Regions from separate parts of the Streptomyces sp. NPDC025806 genome, predicted to be linked through region 1. Evidence: riboswitches for the same ligand, from Rfam matches in the RefSeq annotation. Region 1 holds a riboswitch; the other holds the start of a gene.
What was found. A riboswitch is a leader RNA that binds a small molecule or an ion and turns the genes downstream of it on or off. The one in region 1 is predicted to bind glycine.
Positions count from the first base shown of each region.

Region 2: it holds a riboswitch for glycine, as region 1 does, so the genes downstream of both, gcvP (aminomethyl-transferring glycine dehydrogenase) here and gcvT (glycine cleavage system aminomethyltransferase GcvT) in region 1, are expected to answer to the same signal.

Region 1 is NZ_JBVHMU010000007.1:368,377-380,224, reverse strand. Features, by position in the region: gene glyA (serine hydroxymethyltransferase) at 1-462, opposite strand, end outside; gene gcvH (glycine cleavage system protein GcvH) at 469-846, opposite strand; gene gcvT (glycine cleavage system aminomethyltransferase GcvT) at 903-2,018, opposite strand; glycine riboswitch at 2,070-2,171, opposite strand; glycine riboswitch at 2,172-2,263, opposite strand; gene ACZ4E1_RS19310 (AAA family ATPase) at 2,388-3,041, shown strand; gene ACZ4E1_RS19305 (enhanced serine sensitivity protein SseB) at 3,453-4,247, shown strand; gene ACZ4E1_RS19300 (enhanced serine sensitivity protein SseB C-terminal domain-containing protein) at 4,366-5,169, shown strand; gene ACZ4E1_RS19295 (ABC transporter permease) at 5,514-6,521, shown strand; gene ACZ4E1_RS19290 (ABC transporter substrate-binding protein) at 6,592-8,388, shown strand; gene ACZ4E1_RS19285 (ABC transporter permease) at 8,499-9,497, shown strand; gene ACZ4E1_RS19280 (ABC transporter ATP-binding protein) at 9,494-10,594, shown strand; gene ACZ4E1_RS19275 (ABC transporter ATP-binding protein) at 10,618-11,848, shown strand, end outside.
Region 2 is NZ_JBVHMU010000011.1:288,945-300,792, reverse strand. Features, by position in the region: gene ACZ4E1_RS25970 (bifunctional nuclease family protein) at 1-2, shown strand, start outside; gene ACZ4E1_RS25965 (MerR family transcriptional regulator) at 185-805, shown strand; gene ACZ4E1_RS25960 (DNA polymerase IV) at 850-2,328, shown strand; gene ACZ4E1_RS25955 (PRC-barrel domain-containing protein) at 2,353-2,727, opposite strand; glycine riboswitch at 2,842-2,936, shown strand; gene gcvP (aminomethyl-transferring glycine dehydrogenase) at 3,128-6,013, shown strand; gene ACZ4E1_RS25945 (DUF5999 family protein) at 6,086-6,286, opposite strand; gene ACZ4E1_RS25940 (hypothetical protein) at 6,574-7,152, opposite strand; gene ACZ4E1_RS25935 (glutamate-cysteine ligase family protein) at 7,682-9,202, shown strand; gene ACZ4E1_RS25930 (substrate-binding and VWA domain-containing protein) at 9,250-11,022, opposite strand; gene ACZ4E1_RS25925 (CPBP family intramembrane glutamic endopeptidase) at 11,213-11,848, shown strand, end outside.

The DNA.
Region 1 (11,848 bases):
GTCGACCAGACCGGAGTCGTCGACGTGGTAGGCGACCACGTCGAACTGCTTGCCGGAGAAGTTCAGGCGCATGCCGTGGGTGAGGTGACCGCCGTGCGCCAGGTCCAGACCCAGGATCGTGTCGCCCGGCTTGGCCAGCGCGAACAGGGCCGCCTGGTTCGCCGAGGCGCCCGAGTGGGGCTGCACGTTGGCGTACTCGGCGCCGAACAGGTCCTTGACCCGGTCGATCGCGATCTGCTCGGTGACGTCCACGTGCTCGCAGCCGCCGTAGTAGCGGCGGCCCGGGTAGCCCTCGGCGTACTTGTTGGTGAGGACCGAGCCCTGGGCCTCCATGACGGCGACCGGAGCGAAGTTCTCCGACGCGATCATCTCCAGGGTCGACTGCTGACGCTTCAGCTCGGCGTCGACAGCGGCGGCGACATCCGGGTCGAGCTCGTGCAGGGACTGGTTCAGTACGGACATCAGGGGTCAGCTCCCGGAGAACTCGGTGTACTCGTCGGCGGTGAGCAGGTCGGACGGCTCCTCGGAGACGCGGACCTTGAACAGCCAGCCGCCCTCGAAGGGGGCCGAGTTCACCAGGGCCGGGTCGTCGACGACGTCCTGGTTGGCCGCGACGACCTCACCGGTGACGGGGGAGTACAGGTCGGAGACCGACTTGGTGGACTCCAGCTCGCCGCAGCTCTCGCCCGCGGTGACGGCGTCGCCGACCTCGGGGAGCTGGGCGAACACGATGTCACCGAGCGCGTTGGCCGCGTGCTCCGTGATACCGACCGTGGCGACGCCGTCCTCGACGGCCGACAGCCACTCGTGCTCCTTGCTGTAACGCAGCTGCTGGGGGTTGCTCATGGTGCGAATTCTCCTGTACGCGGGACGGTGCTGGTGACAGAGGGGGAGCGCGAGTATTACTTCTGGCGCTTGTAGAACGGCAGGGCCACGACCTCGTACGGCTCGTGCGTGCCGCGGATGTCGACGCCGACACCGGCCGTGCCGGGCTCGGCGTGCGCCGCGTCGACGTAGGCGATGGCGATCGGCTTGCCCAGCGTCGGGGACGGGGCGCCGGAGGTGACCTCGCCGACGACCTGGCCGTCGGCGACCACGGACATGCCGGCGCGCGGCACCCGGCGGCCCTCGGCGATCAGGCCGACGAGCTTGCGCGGCGGGTTCGCCTCGGCCTTCGCCGCGGCCTCCTTCAGCGCGTCGTGGCCGATGAAGTCGTCGCCGTGCGAGGTCTTCTCGAACTTCACGACGCGGCCCAGACCGGCGTCGAACGGCGTCAGCTCGGTGGTCAGCTCGTGCCCGTACAGCGGCATGCCCGCCTCCAGGCGCAGCGTGTCGCGGCAGGACAGACCGCACGGGACCAGGCCGTACGCGGCGCCCGCCTCGGTCAGCGCCTGCCACAGCTTCTCGGCGTCGGCCGGGGCGACGAAAAGCTCGAAGCCGTCCTCGCCGGTGTAGCCGGTGCGCGCGATGAGGGCCTCGACGCCGGCGACCGTGCCCGGCAGACCCGCGTAGTACTTGAGCCCGTCCAGGTCGGCGTCCGTGACGGACTTCACGATGGCGGGGGAGTTCGGGCCCTGCACCGCGATCAGCGCGTACGCGTCACGGTCGTCGCGGACCTCGGCGTCGAAGCCGGCGGCGCGCTCGACGAGGGCGTCCAGAACGATCTGGGCGTTGCCCGCGTTCGCGACCACCATGTACTCGGTCTCGCCCAGGCGGTAGACGATCAGGTCGTCGAGGATGCCGCCGTCCTCGCGGCAGATCATCGTGTAGCGGGCGCGGCCGACACCGACCGAGCCGATGTTGCCGACGAGCGCGCGGTTGAGCAGGTCGACGGCCTCGGGGCCCGTGACCGTGATCTCGCCCATGTGGGAGAGGTCGAACAGGCCGGCCGCGGTGCGCACCGCGTTGTGCTCGTCACGCTCGCTGGCGTACCGCAGCGGCATGTCCCAGCCGGCGAAGTCGGTCATGGTGGCGCCCAGCGAACGGTGCAGGGCGTCGAGGGCGGTGGTACGGGTCATGGCGGGTGCTCCCGGGCGTGACGGCGATGGCAGAGAGATCTCCGAAGGAGGTCCTCCCCATCTGTCATCGGAACCTGAGAGGTTCGCCCCGAGGGGCTTGCACCTTGGGTGGGACCGCCGTACGTGAGAAGGCGGCCCGCTTTTCAGATCTGCCTCGCCCGCGCGGTACGGGGCCTGAGAGATTCAAGGGAGGAACTTGCTCCTTCGGCGTCCGGGGCGACCCGGAACTCTCCCGCGCGGATTCAAGCGGCCGGTATGCAGTTTGCGCGCACATCATTGCATGCCCGCCGAACGGGGAAACCCCTTGTAGGGCATTACCGTCTCTTTACACTTGGCGGGCAAGGGTGCGTGACCGGAACGGGGAGGACGATCACGGTGCACAAGGCAGTCGCGGCGGCGTACGCGACGACAGGGGCCGCGGCGGCGCAGCGGGTACGGATCCCGCGGCAGCGCTCGGTGCGGGATCTGCGGGGCCGGGAGGGCCGGACCCCGCGCCGGATCGCGTTCGCGGCCGGGGATCTCGTCGTGCTCTCGGGGCTGCCCGGCAGCGGCAAGTCCACGCTGATGCGGCGGGCCGTCACCGTGGTCGGCATCGACTCCCAGGACACCCGTGAGCGCTGGGCCGCCCGGGTGCCGCGCTGGGTGCCGTACGCGCTGTACCGGCCGCTGGTGCGGGTCGCGCACTACGCGGGGCTGCGGCGGGCGATGCGGTCCGGGGCCAGCGTCGTCGTGCACGACTGCGGGACGCAGGCGTGGGTGCGCGGGTGGGTGACGCGGACGGCCCGGCGGCGCGGGGTCTCCGTCCATCTGCTGCTGCTCGACGTGCCGGAGGACCTGGCGCTCGCCGGTCAGCGGGACCGGGGGCGCGGGGTGTCCCGCTACGCCTTCGCCCGGCACCGGCGGGCCGTCGGTTCGCTGGTGGCCGATGTGGAGCGCGGGGTCCTCCCGGCGGGGGTCGAGTCGGCGGTCCTCCTGGATCGGGCCGCGACGGATGTGCTGGGCGGGATCGCGTTCCGGGGCTGAGCTTCGCCTCGCCGGCGGGTGCGGGTCCCGTCGTGGCCGGCCGCGCCCCTTGGGTGGGTGCCACGGGCGGTCGCTGCTTGACCGCGGCTCCGGTGGGGGCTGGTCGCGCAGTTCCCCGCGCCCCTGAAATGCATGGCGCTTCGCGCCGCATTTCCCCGATGGGGCGCCGCCCCGATGGAGATCGCGCACGAAGTGCGCATCTCCAGGGGCGCGGGGCTGTGCCCGATCAGCGACTCCGTCGCGGGGCGCGACCGGCTGGCCCCTGGGGCGCACGAAGTGTGCCTTCCAAGGGCGCGGGGAACTGCGCGACCAGCCCCCACCGGGCCGCGGACGACCTGAGTGACCCGCCGCCCACCCACGGGATATCGTCGGCGCGGCGGCACGAGGCACAGGCAGAGATAAGGCGCAGCGATGGAGCACCCCGGGATCCCGGACCAGCACGAACCCGGTCGAGAACACCCCGCAGGGACCGGCTGGCCGGCGAACGAGCTGGAGGAAGCGCTCGCCGCGGCGGTGGGACAGCCCGGCGAGGTGACGGGCCCGCGCATCGTCGAGGTCCTGGGCCGCAGCCACATATGGATCCCGCTCCCCAAGGGCGGCACCGCGGCGAGCCGCGACCTCGACCTGCCCACCCTGGAGATCCAGGGCCAGGCCTTCGTCCCCGTCTTCACCTCCGAGCAGCAGTTCACGCAGGTCACGGGCGGCCGCATGGACTGCACCGTGGCCCCGGCCGCCGAGTTCGCCCGCGGCCTGCCGCCCCAGGCGGGCATCGTCCTGAACCCGGACGGCGCGGTCGGCCTGCCGCTGCCCCCGCCCGCCGTCGCCGAACTGGCCCGCAGCGGCCGCACCCCGCTGGACGGCCCGTCGACCGGTGGCCGCGTCGTGCTGTCCGAGCCGGACTGGCAGGACGACCCGGTCGACTTCCTGACCGCGGTCCGCGAGGAGTTCGAGACCACCGGCACCGTGCTCAGCGCCCGCCGCTGCCTGGCCGTCGTCGAGGACGCCACCCCCTCCCTGTTCGTCGGCGTCGAGCTGAGCCAGTGGGAGGGCGCCGCCCGGGACCTCCCGCTGGACGCGCTCGGCCGTGCGCTGGGCCGCGCCCCGCTGGCCTGGCCGGTCAATCTGGTCTTCCTCGACGTGACCCAGGACCCGGTCGCCGACTGGATGCGGACGCACGTACGCCCGTTCTATGTGCGGGAAGGATGACGCCGTCCGTCAAGTCGGTGTCAGGAACGCCGCTTAAGCTGGTTTCATGACCTGACCGGACGGCGTGCCGCCCTCCGGTCGAAGCGGTACACGGACGTTCACGAAGGGGCGGTTACGGGTGAGTGCGTCGGGCACGGCCGCGGCCGGACAGGTCGAGCACATGCTGCGCCAGGTGACCCCGGGGCGCTACGACGCGTACGAGGCGCTCCTCCAGGCACTCGCCGACCCGGCGTCCGGCCAGGTGTGGATGCTGCTCTGGCACGGCCAGGCCGGTTCCCCCGACGCCCAGTACGGGAACATGGAGATCGACGGCGTCTCGTACGCCCCCTGTGTCACCTCGGCCCAGGAGCTCTCCGCCTCCGGCTGGTCGCGGGCCTACGAGGTGGTCGGCGGCGTCGACGCGGCCCGCACCCTGTACCCCGACCACTACGGCCTGTGGCTGAACCCGCACGCGCCCGGCGGCGGCGTCGGCATCCCCTGGCTCGACCTGCGGCGCATCGCGGGCGGCCTGGACCGGCAGCCCGCGGGACCGCTGCGCCTGTCCGACCCGGCGATCGAGATCCCGCAGTTCTACGCGGTCCTCGCGCAGAACGCGCACCGGACGACCGCGATCCGCTCCCTGCGCCGCGCCTGGGTCCAGCCCGCGCTGGGCGCCCCGTACCTCGCCATCGGCCTCGACGTCTACGACACGTCCCCGGCCTCGGTGGACGCGGTGCGCGCGATGATGCAGCAGTCGATCACGGCGGTGCCCGACGGCCTGCCCGTCTCCACGGTCGCGATGTCCGACGAGTACGACCCGGTCGCGCTGTGGCTGCGGGCGAACGCCCGGCCGTTCTACGACCGCGAGGCCCACGCCGCGCCGGCGGCTCCCGCCGGCGGTGGCGGTTACGGCTACCCGCCGCCGTACGGCGCCTCCTACTGATCGATCCCCCTTCGATCCTCCTTCGGTCACCCCCCGATCAGCCCCCGATCACCCTCCCGATCACGAGGAGCGGCGATTTCATGATCTGGGCCCAATGTCCCTCTGGCGCCACTTCCGCCACAACTGCCCCGCGTCCGCACCCCGTTCACTGCTGTTCGGATAACGGAACCCCCTAGGCAGCATCACGGTTAGGCATCCTTTCGCCGACAGGTCTGGCAACAGATCACGCACAGGTTGAACACTCCCTCTCCTAGGGGCTTCGCCTCTTTGTACGACGGACTGATCACGCCGCTACAGCGGCAAGTGCGGGCCGGCTACCGCCGGTTGAGAGGGGTCCTTGCCTGATGACGGCACCACTGCATGAGCCGACCGCCGAGGCGGCCCCCAGCGCGGCCGAAGAGGCGGCGGCAGCGAGTACCGGTACCAAGAAGGTCCAGGGACGTTCGCTGGGCCGGATCGCCTGGGAGCGCCTCAAGCGGGACAAGCTGGCCCTCACCGGCGGTGTCGTCGTGCTGGTCCTCATCCTGGTCGCGGTGTTCGCGCCGCTGATCGCGCACCTCGTGGGCCAGGACCCGGACGCGTACCACGAGGACCTGATCGACCCGCTGTTCGGCACCCCCAAGGGTTCGCTCGGTGGTCTGAGCGGCGAGCACCTGCTGGGCGTCGAGCCGGTCAACGGCCGCGACATCTTCGCCCGCATCATCTTCGGTGCCCGCGTCTCGCTCCTGGTCGGCTTCCTGTCCGCCCTGGTCGCGGTCGTCCTCGGCACGGTTCTCGGCATCCTGGCCGGCTTCTTCGGCGGCTGGGTCGACTCGCTGATCAGCCGGGTCATGGACGGTCTGCTGGCCTTCCCGCAGCTGCTCTTCACGATCGCCCTGGTCGCGGTCATGCCCAACCACCTGCTGGGACTGACCGGTTCGAGCGTCCGGGTCTTCGTGATGATCCTCGTCATCGGCTTCTTCGGATGGCCGTACATCGGACGGGTGGTCCGCGGTCAGACCCTCTCGATGAGGGAGCGCGAGTACGTCGAGGCGGCCCGCTCGCTGGGCGCCGGACGGCTCTACATCCTCTTCAAGGAACTGATGCCCAACCTGGTCGCGCCGATCATCGTCTACACCACGATGATGATCCCGACGAACATCCTGACCGAGGCGGCGCTGAGCTTCCTGGGTGTCGGCGTCAAGCCGCCCACCTCCTCGTGGGGGCAGATGCTCTCGAGCGCGGTCGAGTACTACGAGTCGGACCCGATGTACATGATCGTCCCCGGTGTGTCGATCTTCATCACGGTTCTGGCCTTCAACCTCTTCGGCGACGGCGTGCGGGACGCGCTGGACCCGAAGGCGTCCCGCTGAACTGCCGTACCTCAAACGTCCCGTGGCTGGTACACGGGTCTCTCTCATCAACTCCGGAGGATGCTCGATCGTGACTACCCAACGCACCTCAGGGCGGCGCAAGCAGGCTGTAGCCGCTGCCGCCGCGGTCGCGGCGCTGCTGACCACGGCGGCGTGCGGCGGCGGCTCCGACGACGGCAACGGCGGCTCGAAGAACGGCGCCGCCGGCTTCGACGCGGCCAACAACAAGGTCGCCCAGGCCTCTGCCGTCAAGAAGGGCGGCACGCTGAAGTTCGGCAGCGCCCAGGACGCCGACTCGTGGGACACCACGCGTGGCTACTACGGCTTCATGTGGAACTTCTCCCGCTACTACAGCCGTCAGCTCGTCACCAACAAGACGGAGCCGGGCAAGGCGGGCGCCGAGGTCACCCCCGACCTCGCCACCGGTCTCGCCAAGGTCTCCGACGACGGCAAGACCTACGAGTACACCCTGCGTGACGGCCTGACCTGGGAGGACGGCAAGCCGATCACGTCCCAGGACATCAAGTACGGCATCGAGCGCGTCTGGGCGCAGGACGTCCTGTCCGGCGGCCCGGTGTACCTGAAGGACGTCCTCGACCCCAAGGGCGAGTACAAGGGTCCGTACAAGGACAAGACCAAGGACAAGCTCGGCCTCAAGGCGATCGAGACGCCGGACGAGAAGACCATCGTCTTCAAGCTCCCGTCCGCCAACTCGGACTTCGAGGAGATGCTCGCGCTGACCTCGGCGTCCCCGGTCCGCCAGGACAAGGACACCAAGGCCAAGTACGGTCTGCACCCGTTCTCCTCGGGCCCGTACAAGTTCCAGTCGTACAGCCCGGGCAAGAACCTGACCCTGGTGCGCAACGACAAGTGGAAGCAGTCCTCGGACCCGATCCGCAAGGCGTACCCGGACAAGATCACGATCCAGTTCTTCTCGGACGCCAACCAGCTCGACCAGCGTCTGCTCAACGGTGACCTGGACCTGGACGCCAACCAGACCGGCATGTCGCCGCAGGGCCGCACCACCGCCCTGAAGCAGCACAAGGGCAACCTGGACAACCCGGTCTCCGGCTACATCCGCTACGCGGCCTTCCCGCAGAGCGTCAAGCCGTTCGACAACATCCACTGCCGCAAGGCCGTCATCATCGGCGCCGACCACGAGTCGCTGCAGACCGCCCGTGGCGGCCCGCTCGCGGGTGGCGACATCGGCACCAACATGCTGCCGCCGTCCGTCGCCGGCGCCGAGGGTCAGAAGTACGACCCGTACAACGCGGCCGGTGCGGACAAGAAGGGCAACGTCGCCAAGGCCAAGGAAGAGCTCAAGGCCTGCGGCAAGCCGAACGGCTTCTCCACCACGATCGCGGTGCGCAACAACAAGCCCGTCGAGGTGGCCACCGCCCAGTCCCTGCAGGCGTCGCTGAAGAAGATCGGTGTCAAGACCGAGATCGACCAGTACGACGGCTCGCAGAGCAGCAGCGTCATCGGCTCGACTTCGAACGTGAAGAAGAAGGGCTACGGCATCATCATCATGGGCTGGGGCCCGGACTTCCCGACCGTCCAGGGCTACGGTCTGCCCCTGTGGGACAGCAAGTACATCCTGCCGAGCGGTAACAACAACTACGCGCTCATCAAGGACAAGTCGATCGACGGCCTCTTCGACAAGTACGTGAAGACGCTCGACGACGCCGAGAAGGCCAAGATCTCCACGGAGATCAACCACAAGGTGATGGAGGGCGGCTACTACCTGCCCTTCGTCTTCGAGAAGTTCATCAACTTCCGCTCTTCTCGCCTGGCGAACGTCTACACGACCGACGGCTACAGCGGTACGTACGACTTCGTCAACCTCGGCCTGAAGTCCGGCAACTGATACCGGCACACCCGCCGAACGGCACGAAAGGCAGGTGAAGGCCGGCGCGGCGGCATCGCGGGCCACTGGACACAATCCGGTGGCCCGCGGTCCGCGGCGGGCCGAGAGCTGTGCTCGCTTATCTCATCAGGCGGTTGTTCGCCGCCGCAGTGATGCTTGTGGTCATCGTCATGGTGGTCTTCTGCATCTTCTTCCTCGTCCCCAAGTGGGCGGGCGCTGACATCGCACTGAACTTCGTGGGCAAGCAGGCCGACCCGGCCGCCATCGAGGGAGTGCGGCAGAAGCTCGGTCTCGGCGACCCGATCTACTCCCAGGTCTGGGAGTTCTTCAAGGGCATCTTCGTCGGCCGCACCTACTCCGGCGGCGGTGACGTCACCCAGTGCGCCGCCCCCTGCTTCGGCTACTCCTTCCGTACCGAGCAGGCCGTCTGGCCGGTCCTCACCGACCGCTTCCCGGTCACCCTGGGCCTGGCGCTCGGCGCGGCCGTCCTGTGGCTGATCTTCGGTCTGGCGGCGGGTGTCCTGTCGGCTCTCAAGCGCGGCAGCCTCTGGGACCGCGGCGCGATGGTCATCGCCCTCGCCGGCGTCTCCCTCCCGATCTACTTCACCGGTCTGCTCAGCCTCGCGATCTTCGCGTTCGGGCTGGACTGGATCGACGCCCAGTACGTCCCCTTCACCGACAGCGTCGGCGGCTACCTGGGCGGCATGATCCTGCCCTGGATCACGCTCGCCTTCCTGTACGCGGCGATGTACGCCCGGATCACCCGCGCCACCATGCTGGAGATCCTCGGCGAGGACTACATCCGCACCGCCCGCGCGAAGGGTCTCAAGGAGCAGGTCGTCATCGGCAAGCACGCCATGCGCTCCACGATGACGCCCATCCTCACCATGCTCGGCATGGACCTCGGCGCCCTGATCGGCGGCGCGATCCTCACCGAGTCGACGTTCAACCTGCCCGGCCTCGGCCGCGCCGTCCTCGACGCCATCCGCACGCAGGACCTGCCCATCATCCTGGGTGTCACCCTGATCACCTCCATGGCGGTACTCCTCGCCAACCTCGTGGTGGACGTCCTGTACGCCGTGATCGACCCCCGAGTGAGGCTCGCATGACCGGAATCAGCAAGAGCGGCGCCGCCGTGAGCGAGCCGGTGAACACCGGCTCGCCGGCGCCCACCTCGTTCCTGGAAGTGCGCGACCTCAAGGTGCACTTCCCGACCGACGACGGCATCGTCAAGTCGGTGGACGGGCTCTCCTTCAAGCTGGAGAAGGGCCGCACCCTCGGCATCGTCGGCGAGTCCGGCTCCGGCAAGTCGGTCACCTCGCTCGGCATCATGGGCCTGCACACGGCCGGCCAGTACGGCAAGCGCAAGGCGCAGATATCCGGCGAGATCTGGCTGGACGGCACCGAGCTGCTGACCGCCGACCCCGACCACGTGCGCAAGCTGCGCGGCCGGGACATGGCGATGATCTTCCAGGACCCGCTGTCCGCACTGCACCCGTACTACACGATCGGGCAGCAGATCGTGGAGGCGTACCGGATCCACCACGACGTCGACAAGAAGACCGCCAAGCGGCGCGCGGTCGAGATGCTCGACCGGGTGGGCATCCCGCAGCCGGACAAGCGGGTCGACAACTACCCGCACGAGTTCTCCGGCGGTATGCGCCAGCGCGCCATGATCGCGATGTCGCTGGTCAACAACCCCGAGCTGCTCATCGCGGACGAGCCCACCACGGCGCTCGACGTGACGGTCCAGGCACAGATCCTCGACCTGATCCGCGACCTGCAGAAGGAGTTCGGCTCCGCGGTCATCGTCATCACCCACGACCTGGGCGTCGTCGCCGAACTCGCCGACGACATCCTCGTGATGTACGGCGGACGCTGCGTCGAGCGCGGTCCCGCGCTGAAGGTCTTCGAGGAGCCGCGGCACCCCTACACCTGGGGTCTGCTCGGCTCGATGCCGCGGCTCGACCGCGACCAGCAGGAGCGCCTGATCCCGGTCAAGGGCTCGCCGCCCTCGCTGATCAACGTCCCGTCCGGCTGCGCCTTCAACCCGCGCTGCCCGTACGCCGACATCCCGAAGGACAACGTCACCCGTACGGTCCGTCCCGAGCTGACCGAGGTCGGCTCCCAGCACTGGGCCGCCTGCCACATGAGCCAGGAGCAGCGGGAGCGTATCTGGACCGAAGAGATTGCGCCGAAGCTGTGACCGAGAACTCCAAGGACGCGGCAGTGAGCATTCCTGCGCAGAGTGATGGCGCCACCACGGTCTTGAACAAGGACGCCGCCCCCGGCGAGGTCCTGCTCAAGGTGACCGGGCTGCAGAAGCACTTCCCGATCCGCAAGGGTCTGCTGCAGCGCCAGGCGGGCGCCGTGCACGCCGTCGACGGCATCGACTTCGAGGTCCGCTCCGGCGAGACGCTGGGCGTCGTGGGCGAGTCCGGCTGCGGCAAGTCGACGATGGGCCGGCTGATCACGCGGCTGCTCGAACCGACCGGCGGCAAGGTCGAGTTCGAGGGTCACGACATCACGCACCTCGGCGTGGGCGGCATGCGTCCGCTCCGCCGTGACGTGCAGATGGTCTTCCAGGACCCGTACTCGTCGCTGAACCCGCGCCACACGATCGGCACGATCGTCGGCGCCCCCTTCAAGCTGCAGGGCGTCAAGCCCGAGGGCGGCATCAAGAAGGAGGTCCAGCGGCTCCTGGAGGTCGTCGGCCTCAACCCCGAGCACTACAACCGCTACCCGCACGAGTTCTCCGGCGGTCAGCGCCAGCGCATCGGCATCGCCCGCGCGCTCGCCCTGAACCCGAAGCTCGTCGTCGCGGACGAGCCCGTCTCCGCCCTGGACGTCTCCATCCAGGCCCAGGTCGTCAACCTCCTCGACGACCTGCAGCAGGAGCTCGGCCTCACGTACGTGATCATCGCGCACGACCTCTCGGTCATCCGGCACGTCTCGGACCGGATCGCGGTGATGTACCTCGGCAAGATCGTCGAGCTCGCCGACCGCGACGACCTGTACAACTCGCCGATGCACCCGTACACCAAGGCGCTGCTGTCCGCCGTGCCGGTGCCCGACCCGAAGCGGCGCGGCGCCAAGAGCGAGCGGATCCTGCTGCGTGGCGACGTGCCCTCGCCGATCTCCCCGCCCAGCGGCTGCCGTTTCCACACGCGCTGCTGGAAGGCGACGGAGATCTGCGCGGTCAAGGAGCCCCCGCTGCTCCAGCTCGCCACCGGGCACCAGGTGGCCTGCCACCACCCGGAGAACGCCGAGGACCAGGCGCCCGAGGACACCAAGCTGCTCTCGGTCGCCAAGGAAGCGATCGACGTGGTGACGGTCCCGGCCCCGGCCGAGCCGGAGCCGGAGGCGCCTTCGGCTCCGGAGACGCCCGACGAGACGGAGCCTGAGGTCACGGAGAAGGCGGCCGAGCCCGAGCCCGAGCCCGAGCCCGAGCCCGAGCCCG
Region 2 (11,848 bases), on a different contig from region 1:
AGACGGCCGGGCGCGGGACGCGTCGCGGCGGGCGCCTCGGCACATTCGGCTAGCCTTTCCCCGCGGTGGGTCACGGGAAACCACTCTTAGGGTGATTATCACTCGGCGTGGCGAGTGTGGCGTTCGTTGACGCACCCCCTGTGACTGCCTACCGTCGACACGGCAGGTCAATGAGGAGGTCGGCGTGAGAAGCAGCGGCGACGGTACGGCGACGGGCGGTCCGTACCTGTTTCACGGCAGCGCGGCCGATCACACTCCGCAGCGCCCGCAGGCGGTTTCTGCGGTGGCGGGGGCGAGCGGCGACGAGAGCGCCGAACAGGTCGGATACCGGGGACCGACCGCGTGTGCGGCGGCCGGCATCACGTACCGCCAATTGGACTACTGGGCCAGGACCGGTCTCGTCGAGCCCAGTGTGCGGCCCGCGTACGGATCGGGCACCCAGCGGCTCTACAGCTTCCGGGACGTGGTCGTCCTCAAGGTCGTCAAGCGATTCCTGGACACCGGTGTCTCGTTGCAGAACATCCGGACCGCCGTGCAGCACCTGCGCGAGCAGGGCTTCCGCGACCTCGAGCGCATGACGCTCATGAGCGACGGCGCGACGGTGTACGAGTGCACCTCGCCGGCCGAGGTGCACGATCTGCTCCAGGGCGGTCAGGGCATCTTCGGGATCGCCGTCGGTGTCGTGTGGCGGGACGTCGAGAGCGCCCTGTCGCAGCTGCACGGGGAGCGGGTGGACACCGGCGAGACCCTGCTCGGGAACAATCCCTCCGACGAGCTCGCGAGGCGGCGCAACCGGGCGGTGTGAGCCGCACGGGCCCGTTGTCAGTGGCGTAGGGCAGCATCGGAGCTGTGAGAACCGCGCCGACGATCCTGCATCTCGACATGGACGCCTTCTACGCCTCGGCGGAGCAGGCGGCCAAGCCGAGCCTGCGTGGGAAGGCGGTCGTCGTGGGCGGCGTCGGGCCGCGCGGCGTCGTCGCGACGGCGTCCTACGAGGCACGCAGGTTCGGTGTCCATTCGGCGATGCCGACCGGGCAGGCGCGGCGGCTCGCGCCGAACGCGGCCTTCCTGGTGCCGCGCTTCCATCTGTACCGGGAGATCAGCGAGCAGGTGATGGCCCTCCTGCGCGCTCTGTCTCCCCTGGTGGAGCCCCTGAGCCTCGACGAGGCGTTCGTCGATCTGGAGGCCGGTGAGGTGGCCTGGGACGCCGCCTCCGCGGAGGCAGTGGGGCTGCGGCTGCGCGCGGACATCAGACGCGTGACCGGGCTGACCGGCTCGGTGGGTCTCGCGGCGTCGAAGATGCTCGCCAAGATCGCGTCGGAGGAGGCGAAGCCGAACGGGCTCGTGCTGATCCCGCCGGGTACCGAGCGCGATCTGCTCGGCCCGCGCTCGGTCCGCATCCTGCCCGGCGTCGGCCCGGCGACCGGCGACCATCTGCGACGGGCCGGCATCCTCACCGTGGCGGAGATCGCCGAGGCGGGGGAGGACGAGCTGGTGCGGCTCCTCGGCAAGTCGCACGGGGCGCATCTGTACGCGATGGCGCTGGCCCACGACGACCGGCCCGTCGTCGCTGAACGCGACTCCAAGTCGGTGTCGGTCGAGGACACCTACGACGTCGACATCCACGACCGGGTGCGGGTGCGGATGGAGGTGCGGCGGCTCGCGGAGCGGTGTGTGGAGCGGCTGCGGGGGGCCGGGCGGTCGGGACGGACCGTGGTCCTGAAGGTGCGGCGCTACGACTTCTCGACGCTGACCCGGTCGGAGACGCTGCGCGGGCCGACGGACGATCCGGCCGTGGTGCGGGAGGCCGCGGCCCGGCTCCTGGAGGCCGTGGACACGACCGGGGGCGTACGGCTGCTCGGGGTCGGGGTGAGCGGGCTCGCGGACTACACGCAGGAGGATCTCTTCGCGCAGGCCGAGCATGCCGCGGAAGAGGCGGAGGGCGTGGGGGCCGCTGAAGGTGCCGGGGCGGGCGAGAGTACGGGGCTTGCGGTCGGCTCGGAGGCCGCCGCCGGCTCCGGGGACATCGGCTCCGGCTCCCTGGGCGCCGTGGGTGCGGGCGCCCACGCGGTCGGGGGCGAAGCGGAGGGCCCGGTCGAGCCGGCGCCCCGGCGATGGTTGCCGGGGCACGACGTGCGGCATGCGGAGTTCGGGCCCGGGTGGGTGCAGGGGAGCGGGCTCGGGCGGGTCACCGTGCGGTTCGAGACGCCGTACTCGAGGGTGCCGGGGCGGGTGCGGACGTTCCTCGTCGACGATCCGGAGCTGGAGGTGGGGGAGCCGCTGCCGCTCGTCGAGCCGTTGAAGGAGGAGTCGGCGAAGCCGGGGTAGGCGGCGCCCGTACGTCCCGGGCCTCTAGGCGGGGTCCTCGTCCGGGCCCGCGAGGCGGCCGAAGTCCACGTCCGGGGGCTGCGGGGCCATGATGTCGAGGCCGTAGTGGTGGTAGAGCTGCAGTTCCTGTTCGGGGGAGAGGTGGCGGCCCACGCCGAAGTCGGGGGCGTCCTTGATCAGGGAGCGTTCGAAGGGGACGCGCAGCGTGCCCTCCACCAGCTCGCTGGGCTCCAGGGGGACGAAGGCGTCGCGGCTGAAGAGCCCCGTCCGTATCGCCGCCCATTCCGGAACGCCGGTCGCGTCGTCGAGGTAGACCTCGTCGATGGTGCCGATCTTGGTTCCGCGGCGGTCGAACGCCTTGCGGCCGATCAGGTTGCGCGGATCGACATCGGTCTGCACGGTCCCTCCAGCTGGTCGCAACTCGTTGTTATCCCCTACGAAAGAGCAGTTTGGTGATGACGGCCACTCGAGGGATCCGGCCAGGTCCGCGCTGGTAGGCTGGCAAGCGGCTGCTGACCCCGCGCGGGAGAGTCCTCCGACCCCGTCGGAGGCGCCGAAGGAGCAAATCCTCCCCGGAATCTCTCAGGCTCACGTACCGCACGGGTGAGGTCACTCTGGAAAGCAGGGCGGGGTGCACGGTGTCCGCTCTCACCGACGGTGAAAGCCGGCATGTCCGCGATCGCGAGATCTTCCGGACCGGCCGGTGAAGCTCTCAGGTCGAGATGACAGAGGGGGAGGCCGACCGGGTACCCGCGCCGTGGTGCCCCTCGCAGGTCGCATCGACCAGGAGGCCTCCGCAATGACCGCCAACCGTATCCCGCTCTCCCAGCTGGAGCAGGGGATCCCCTTCGAGCAGCGCCACATCGGCCCCGATGACGCCGCCCAGGCCAAGATGCTGGCGCAGGTCGGCTACGGCTCGCTCGACGAGCTGACGGCCGCCGCGGTGCCGGACGTCATCAAGAGCGCCGAGGCGCTGGACCTGCCGGGCGCCCGCACCGAGGCCGAGGTGCTCGACGAGCTCCGCTCCCTCGCGGACCGCAACCAGGTCCTCGGCTCGATGATCGGCCTCGGCTACTACGGCACCTTCACCCCGCCGGTCATCCTGCGCAACGTGATGGAGAACCCGTCCTGGTACACGGCCTACACGCCGTACCAGCCGGAGATCTCGCAGGGCCGCCTCGAGGCCCTCCTCAACTTCCAGACCATGGTCGCCGAGCTGACCGGTCTGCCCACCTCCGGCGCCTCGCTGCTCGACGAGGGCACCGCGGCCGCCGAGGCCATGGCCCTGTCGCGGCGCATCGGCAAGGTCAAGAACGGCGTGTTCCTCGTCGACGCCGACACGCTGCCGCAGACCGTCGCCGTGATCGAGACCCGCGCCGAGCCGACCGGCGTCGAGGTCGTCGTCGCCGACCTGAGCGACGGCATCCCCGCCGAGATCGCCGAGCGCGGTGTCGTCGGCGTGCTCCTGCAGTACCCGGGCGCCTCCGGTGCCGTGCGCGACATCAAGCCGGTCATCGACCAGGCGCACGAGATCGGCGCGATCGTCACCGTCGCCGCCGACCTGCTCGCCCTGACCCTGCTGACCTCGCCCGGCGAGCTCGGCGCGGACATCGCCGTCGGCACCACCCAGCGCTTCGGCGTCCCGATGGGCTTCGGCGGCCCGCACGCCGGCTACATGGCCGTCCAGGACAAGCACGCCCGCTCCCTGCCGGGCCGCCTCGTGGGCGTCTCCGTCGACGCCGACGGCAACAAGGCGTACCGCCTGGCCCTGCAGACCCGCGAGCAGCACATCCGCCGCGAGAAGGCCACCAGCAACATCTGTACCGCCCAGGTGCTGCTCGCCGTCATGGCCGGCATGTACGCCGTCTACCACGGCCCCCAGGGCCTGAGGACGATCGCGCGGCGCACGCACCGCTACGCGACCCTGCTCGCCGCCGGTCTCACCGCGGGCGGCGTCGAGCTCGTGCACGGCGCGTACTTCGACACCCTGACCGCGCGTGTCCCCGGCAAGGCCGACGCCATCGTGACCGCCGCCCGCGAGGCCGGGGTCAACCTGCACCTGGTCGACGCCGACCACGTCTCCCTCGCCTGCGACGAGACGACGACGCGCGCGCAGCTGGGCGTCGTGTGGGCCGCCTTCGGCGTGGACGCCGACATCGAGGCGCTGGACGCCGCGACGGCGGACACCCTGCCTGCCGGCCTGCTGCGCTCGGACGACTACCTGGCCCACCCGGTCTTCCACCAGTACCGCTCCGAGACCGCGATGCTGCGCTACCTGCGCAAGCTGTCCGACCGCGACTACGCGCTGGACCGCGGCATGATCCCGCTGGGCTCCTGCACGATGAAGCTCAACGCGACGACGGAGATGGAGCCGGTCACCTGGCCCGAGTTCGGGCAGCTGCACCCCTTCGTCCCCGCCGAGCAGGCGCAGGGCTACCTCACCCTCATCCGTGAGCTGGAGGAGCGCCTCGCCGAGGTCACCGGCTACGACAAGGTCTCCCTGCAGCCGAACGCCGGCTCCCAGGGTGAGCTCGCGGGTCTCCTCGCGGTCCGCGGCTACCACCGGGCCAACGGCGACGAGCAGCGCACGGTCTGCCTCATCCCGTCCTCCGCGCACGGCACGAACGCCGCCTCCGCGGTCATGGCCGGCATGAAGGTCGTCGTCGTCAAGACCGCCGACGACGGTGAGGTCGACGTCGAGGACCTGCGCGCCAAGATCGCGCAGCACGCCGACGAGCTGGCCGTGCTCATGATCACGTACCCGTCGACGCACGGCGTGTTCGAGGAGCACGTCGCCGACATCTGCGCGGCCGTGCACGACGCCGGCGGCCAGGTGTACGTCGACGGTGCGAACCTGAACGCGCTGGTGGGTCTCGCCAAGCCGGGTCACTTCGGCGGCGACGTCTCGCACCTCAACCTGCACAAGACGTTCTGCATCCCGCACGGCGGCGGCGGTCCGGGCGTCGGCCCGGTCGGTGTGCGCGCGCACCTCGCCCCGTACCTGCCCAACCACCCGCTCCAGCCGGCCGCCGGTCCCGAGACGGGCGTCGGTCCGATCTCGGCCGCTCCGTGGGGCTCCGCGGGCATCCTGCCGATCTCGTGGGCGTACGTGCGGCTCATGGGCGGCGAGGGGCTCAAGCGCGCGACGCAGGTCGCCGTGCTCTCCGCGAACTACATCGCCAAGCGGCTCGAGCCGCATTTCCCGGTGCTCTACACCGGGCCGGGCGGGCTCGTCGCGCACGAGTGCATCATCGACCTGCGCCCGCTGAGCAAGTCGACCGGTGTCAGCGTCGACGACATCTCCAAGCGGCTCATCGACTACGGGTTCCACGCGCCGACCATGTCGTTCCCGGTGGCGGGCACCCTGATGATCGAGCCGACCGAGAGCGAGGACCTCGGCGAGCTGGACCGGTTCTGCGACGCGATGATCGCCATCCGCGGGGAGATCGAGAAGGTCGCCGCCGGTGAGTGGCCGGCCGACGACAACCCGCTGCGGAACGCTCCGCACACCGCCGGGATGCTCGGTGGGGAGTGGGCGCACGCGTACAGCCGGGAAGAGGGTGTCTTCCCGGCCGGGGTCGAGGCTTCGGACAAGTACTGGCCGCCGGTCCGGCGGATCGACCAGGCCTTCGGTGACCGGAACCTGGTGTGCTCCTGCCCGCCTCTGGACGCCTACGAGGCGTAGTGGCGGAGAGGTGCTGCGCGGCCGGCCGCTTCGTGGTGGCCGGTCGCGCGGTGCCTCGCGCCCCTTTCGGGGCTAGGCCGCCTTCACCACCGGGCTCAGTGGGCGGTGGGGGGCGATGATGGTGCCGTTGGGCAGCAGTTCGCCGGTGTCCTCGAAGAGGAGGACCCCGTTGCACAGGAGGCTCCAGCCCTGCTCAGGGTGGTGGGCCACAGGGTGTGCGGCTTCCCTGTCGGCGGAGTCTGCTGACGGGCACGGTGGCTGGTGCTGGCACATGGAAGGGATCTTTCGCTGCGAAGTGATCTCGATGACGGTGGCGCTGTCCGTGCTGCTGGTGCTGCGGCTCGAAGGCTTGTTCATGGCCGCCCCCCGTTTTCAGTCGGTCCGGAACCCAGTGTTGCCCTGCGGGCGTCGATCCGCAGGTATTTCGTAGCAGCGGTCCTCACTGGAAGAGGACGCATCACCCGTGCGGGCGGTTCAGGCCGACAGCACTGTCACTTCGGATGGTTCGGGGTGGCCTGACCGGGCTAGTCCGCTCAGGCCACCCGGGCGGGCAGCCGGGTTCAGGCGACGATCGCCGCCGGGGTCAGCCGATGCGTGAGCACCGGGAGCAGCTCGGCGACGCGGTGCGGCCGGTGGGCGGCGATGCCCGGCGGGGCGGGCGCCAGCGGCACCAGGATGTCGTCCGCCGCCGGATGCCCCGTAGCGGGATCGGCGGCCGGGTCGCCGTGCAGCCACAGGGTGAGCATGTAGAGCTCCGGCACCGACAGCAGGCGGGCCTGGTGGCGCGGGGCGAGGGCCTCGGCCTGCCGCAGGGCGATCTCGGTGGCCGTGACGTACGGGCCCTCGAAGAAGTGCGAGAACGCCCAGCCGTCCGCGGTGAGCCGGGTGTCGGCGGCGGCCACCGCGCGCTCGCCGCACCGGATCAGGAAACGCCAGCCGGTGAGCCGGGTGCGCGAGGGCCCGGTCGCCTCCGTGACGTGGTCCAGGACGTGGACCGGCAGCGGGAGTTCGGGGCGTACGGGACCCTGGGCGGCGCGCAGGGACGGGGTGCGGGCCTCGCGGACGGCGGTGGGGGAACCGAGGGCCGCGAGGACGGTGCGCAGGGCCGGCGCGGGAGCCGGGGAGACGTGCAGGGGCATGATGGGTCGCCTCTCATTCGACAGGCACGTGCTTCGAGGGCGGTGCAGGACGAGCGGACGGCGCTGTCAGCTGCGCGGTGCACAAGGGGTGGGCGGGGCAGAGCGGGCGGGGGCCGGTGCCGCAGGCGCCGCGTCTCTGTCTCGTCCGCGGAGTTTATACGACGCGTGTTCGGACAGGGTTTCCTCTAGCACGCACCGGAGTTTCCGCAAGATGTCATTCGGCCGCGCTCCCCGAGGTGAAACACGGATTTTCTCCCGATTTTCCCGCCACCGTTCATCCGTCGTATCCGTGTGACCTCGGATTTCGCCGGGCGGTCGGTCGGCCCATTCCTGTCGGTGTTTATCACCGGGGCTCCCGGATGACCCATCATCGATCGGTCGCATGCCCGCGGAATGTGCCGGAGAGTGGTCGTGGAGAGCCTACTGCCCCGGCGGTCCGCGTGGGGCGTTGTCGATCACATCGCTGGGCATCATCCCCCGAGACACGCGGCCGGTACGCCGGGCTGTCGACGCGAGGAGGGACGCTTCCATGGGGGAGAAGGTCGTTGCGGGCGCGGTCGATCCGACCGACCGGCTGCGGTACCGCGAGAAGCTCAAGGAGTGTCTGGCGGGGCTCGGGCGGCTGCTGGACGAGAAGCGCTTCGACCGGCCCAGGAATCTCATGGGACTGGAGATCGAGCTGAATCTCGTGGGTTCCGACGGGCTGCCGAGAATGATGAATGCGGAAGTTCTCAAGAGGATCGCGAGTCGTGATTTCCAGACCGAACTCGCGATGTTCAATCTCGAAGTGAACATCGCCCCGCATCCGTTGGGCGGGCGTGTTCTCGACCAGCTCGCGGAAGAACTGCGCACGGGGCTCGGCTATGCGCACCGCAAGGCCAACGAGGTCGACGCCGGCATCGTGATGATCGGCATTCTGCCGACGCTCGCCGCGGACGACCTCGTCTCCGCGAACCTGTCCGACGTGGACCGGTACACGCTGCTCAACGACCAGATCCTCGCCGCGCGCGGCGAGGACTTCGCGCTCGACATCGAGGGCGTCGAGCGGCTGACCTGCACCTCGTCCTCCATCGCGCCGGAGGCGGCCTGCACGTCGGTGCAGCTGCACCTCCAGGTCACGCCGGGCCGCTTCGCCGCCGTGTGGAACGCGGCGCAGGCCGTCGCCTCCGTACAGATCGCGCTCGGCGCCAACGCGCCCTTCCTGTTCGGGCGCGAGCTGTGGCGGGAGTCGCGGCCCCCGCTCTTCCAGCAGTCCACCGACACCCGCCCGCCCGAACTGAAGGCCCAGGGCGTGCGGCCGCGCACCTGGTTCGGCGAGCGGTGGATCGAGTCGGCGCACGACCTCTTCGAGGAGAACCTGCGGTACTTCCCGCCCCTGCTGCCGATCCTCGACGAGGAGCGGCCCCTGGACGTCCTCGACCGGGGCGGTGTGCCGAACCTCGCCGAACTCGTGCTGCACAACGGCACCGTGTACCGCTGGAACCGGCCCGTGTACGGCGTCGTCGACGGCGTCCCGCATCTGCGCGTGGAGAACCGGGTGCTGCCCGCGGGCCCCACGGTCACCGACGTCATCGCCAACGTCGCCTTCTACTACGGCGTCGTACGGGCGCTCGCCGAGGACGCGCGGCCCGTGTGGTCGCGGCTCTCCTTCGACGCGGCGGCCCGCAACTTCGACGCGGCCTGCCGGTACGGGATCGAGGCGCGCCTGGAGTGGCCGCGCCGGGGCCGGTTCGGCGGCACCGAGCGGATCGAGGCCGTCACGCTCGTCCAGGAGGAGCTGCTGCCGCTCGCGGCGGCCGGGCTCGACGCCTGGGGCGTCGAACCCGCCGACCGGGACCGCTATCTCGGCGTCATCGAACAGCGCTGCGCCCTGCGCATGAACGGCGCCGAGTGGCAGGCCGCGACGTACCACAAGGCGCGCGAGAGCGGGCTCGGGCGGGACGATGCGCTCGCCGCGACGACCCGCAGGTACTGCGAGCTGATGCACCGGGGCGAGCCGGTGCACACCTGGCCCGTCGGGCTGCCGGAGCCCGCGGTGACGCTCGGCTGACGGCGGGGCGAGCGGACGGGCGGGCGCCGGGACGGCGACGGAACCGGTCAGTTGGTCCTGGCGCCGGCCTTGATGATCGCGTTCAGGATGACCTCCTGGATGTCGGCCGGGTCGTTGACCAGGTGCCCGGAGCCGCCGGTGGCCGCGGCGATCTGTTCGATCTCGTCCTTGTCCGTGTCCGGGCCGACGGCGATCGCGATCAGGGGGACGGGGTGCTCCGGGTCCGAGAGCTCCTCGAGGCGGCTGATCAGGGTGCTGCGCGAGATCGACCCGGGGTCCTCGTTCTTGCCGTCGGTGACCACGACCAACGCGTTGAACTTCCCGTTCTTGTACCCGGAGGTCGCCTCCTGGTAGGCGGCCAGCGTCGTGTCGTAGAGGCCGGTGGCGCCGTCGGGCACCGGCTGCAGCGAGGTGAACGCCGCGTTCAGCCGGTCGAGTTGGGTGCCCGCGCCCTTGCGGTCGCCGAGGCGTTCGGTCGGCACCAGCCGCTTGTAGTCGCGGTTGCCGTCCAGGTGCGTGGAGAACTCCCACAGACCGATCTCGTCCTCGGGCGTGAACGTCCGCAGCGCGGCCAGCATGGACGCCTTGGTGACCTCCATCCGGGACTGGCCCCGGTTCGGCACCAGGTTGCCCATGGAGCCGGAGGCGTCGACGACCGTGGTGATGCGCGCGCTCTGCACGGTGATCGTCCACATGCCGAGGGTCTGCTCGACCTGCTCGTCGGTGGCCGGATCCGCGCTGGGTTCCGCGTACGGCTGCGGGGAGCGGCCGCCGGCCTGCGCCGCGACTGTCTCGGGCGAGCTGGTGTCCTCGGTGCGGAAGCCGTGCTTCTCCATGATCGAACGGCCGTCCGGCGCCGACAGCAGCGTCATGAAGCGCAGGGCGGCCCGGCTCTCGTCGGTGGTCAGCGCGGACTCGTCGACCAGCGAGAAGGGGTAGTCCAGGGCGGGGGAGCCGTCCTTGGGGTAGAAGAGGTCGAGGGCGCCGTCGTCGCCCACCTCCGCGTTGTGCGTGAACGCGGCCTGCTCGGACACGATCAGTGCCTCGTTGCGGCGCGGATTGCCGGCCTCGGTGCCGGAGGAGTCGCGGGCCACCGTGTCCATCAGCTGGCCGTCGTTGTCCGACGTGCGCTGGGAGAGGACCTTTGCCATGGCGGCGGCCTCGGTGCCGTCGCCGTCGCCCGACTTCTGCGCCGCGGCGGACAGCTTGGTCAGGGCGAGCAGGCCCGTCGCGCTGCGGGCCGGGTCGGCGGCGCCCAGGCGCACCGTGTCGCCCTCCATGGCGGCACCGGTCAGCTCGGTCCACGAGTACGTCTTGTTCGGCCAGCCGAAGGACTTCGCGGCGGAGGGGACCATGCCCACGCCGATCGGCGACGACGCGAAGTTGCCCGCCGCCGTGACCGGGACCGCCTTGGAGTTCTGCGTGACGCGCTTGATCCACAGGCTCGAGTCCGGCACCCACACCTGGAAGTCGGCCCGGTCGCTCCGGCGGCGCAGCGTCTCCGCGACCTTGTACGACTCGCTCGCGGTGACCGTGATGTCGAGGCAGTTGCCGTCCGAGGTGACCTTCTGCTCGTGCACGCGATCGGCCGCGTCGCGCAGCGCGGGGGCGACATCGGGCGAGGCCATGATGCCGAGGCTCACGGACCCGGCGCACCCGTCGCCGATGCCGAGCAGATCGCTGCGGATCGCCAGGGCCGTGCCTGCCGCCACGACGAGGACGAGGGCCGTCGCGATGGCCACCGTTCGACCGCGGGACCGCGGTCGGGGGTCGGCCGTGGCCGACCCGTACCCGTCGGGCATGCTGCTGTGACGTCCCATGGCGGTGGTGCCCCTCCCTGAGCCATAAAGGCAGTTGCGATATAAGCGGTGATACGAGGGAGGGCAGGGGTGCGCCCGTCTGCGGCGCTCCGCCCCCCTCGGCCTGTCGCGCGCGATCTTCGTACCTGCATTCGAGACCCTAGCGGTGCGGCGTGAGGGATGAGGCGGGATTACTGAACTGGCGTCAAGAGTGCAGGTGGAGGCAGTGCAGGTGGCCGATTCTTTTCCCGGCGAGGGCCCTTCGCGACGAATTCTACGGAGCGAGACACTGATCGTCCTGGGGCTCTCGCTCGGTGCGAGCGGCGTGTCCGCGCTGATCAGCTTTGTCGGATCGGTCACCAAACCGGGCGGTCTGAAGGACCAGGCGGCGACGCTCAACGCCTCCGCGGCGCCGGGCCGCCCCTGGCTTGATCTGGCCTGGCAGTTGTTCGGGATCGCGAGCGCGCTCGTGCCCGTCGCGCTCGTCGCGCACCTCCTGCTGCGGGAGGGCGAGAGCCTGCGCGTGATCGGGTTCGACCGCACCCGGCCGTGGTTCGATCTGGCGCGCGGCGCCGGTGTCGCCGCCGTGATCGGCAGCACCGGCATCGCCTTCTATCTCGCCGCGCGCGGCCTGGGCTTCAACCTGACGGTGGTGCCCGAGGCGCTGCCCGACGTGTGGTGGAAGTACCCCGTACTGATCCTCTCCGCGGTGCAGAACGCGGTGCTCGAAGAGGTCATCGTCCTCGGGTATCTGCTGCGCCGGCTCGGCCAGTTGGGCTGGACGCCGGGCCAGGCGCTGATCGCCTCGTCCGTGCTGCGCGGCTCGTACCACCTGTACCAGGGCGTC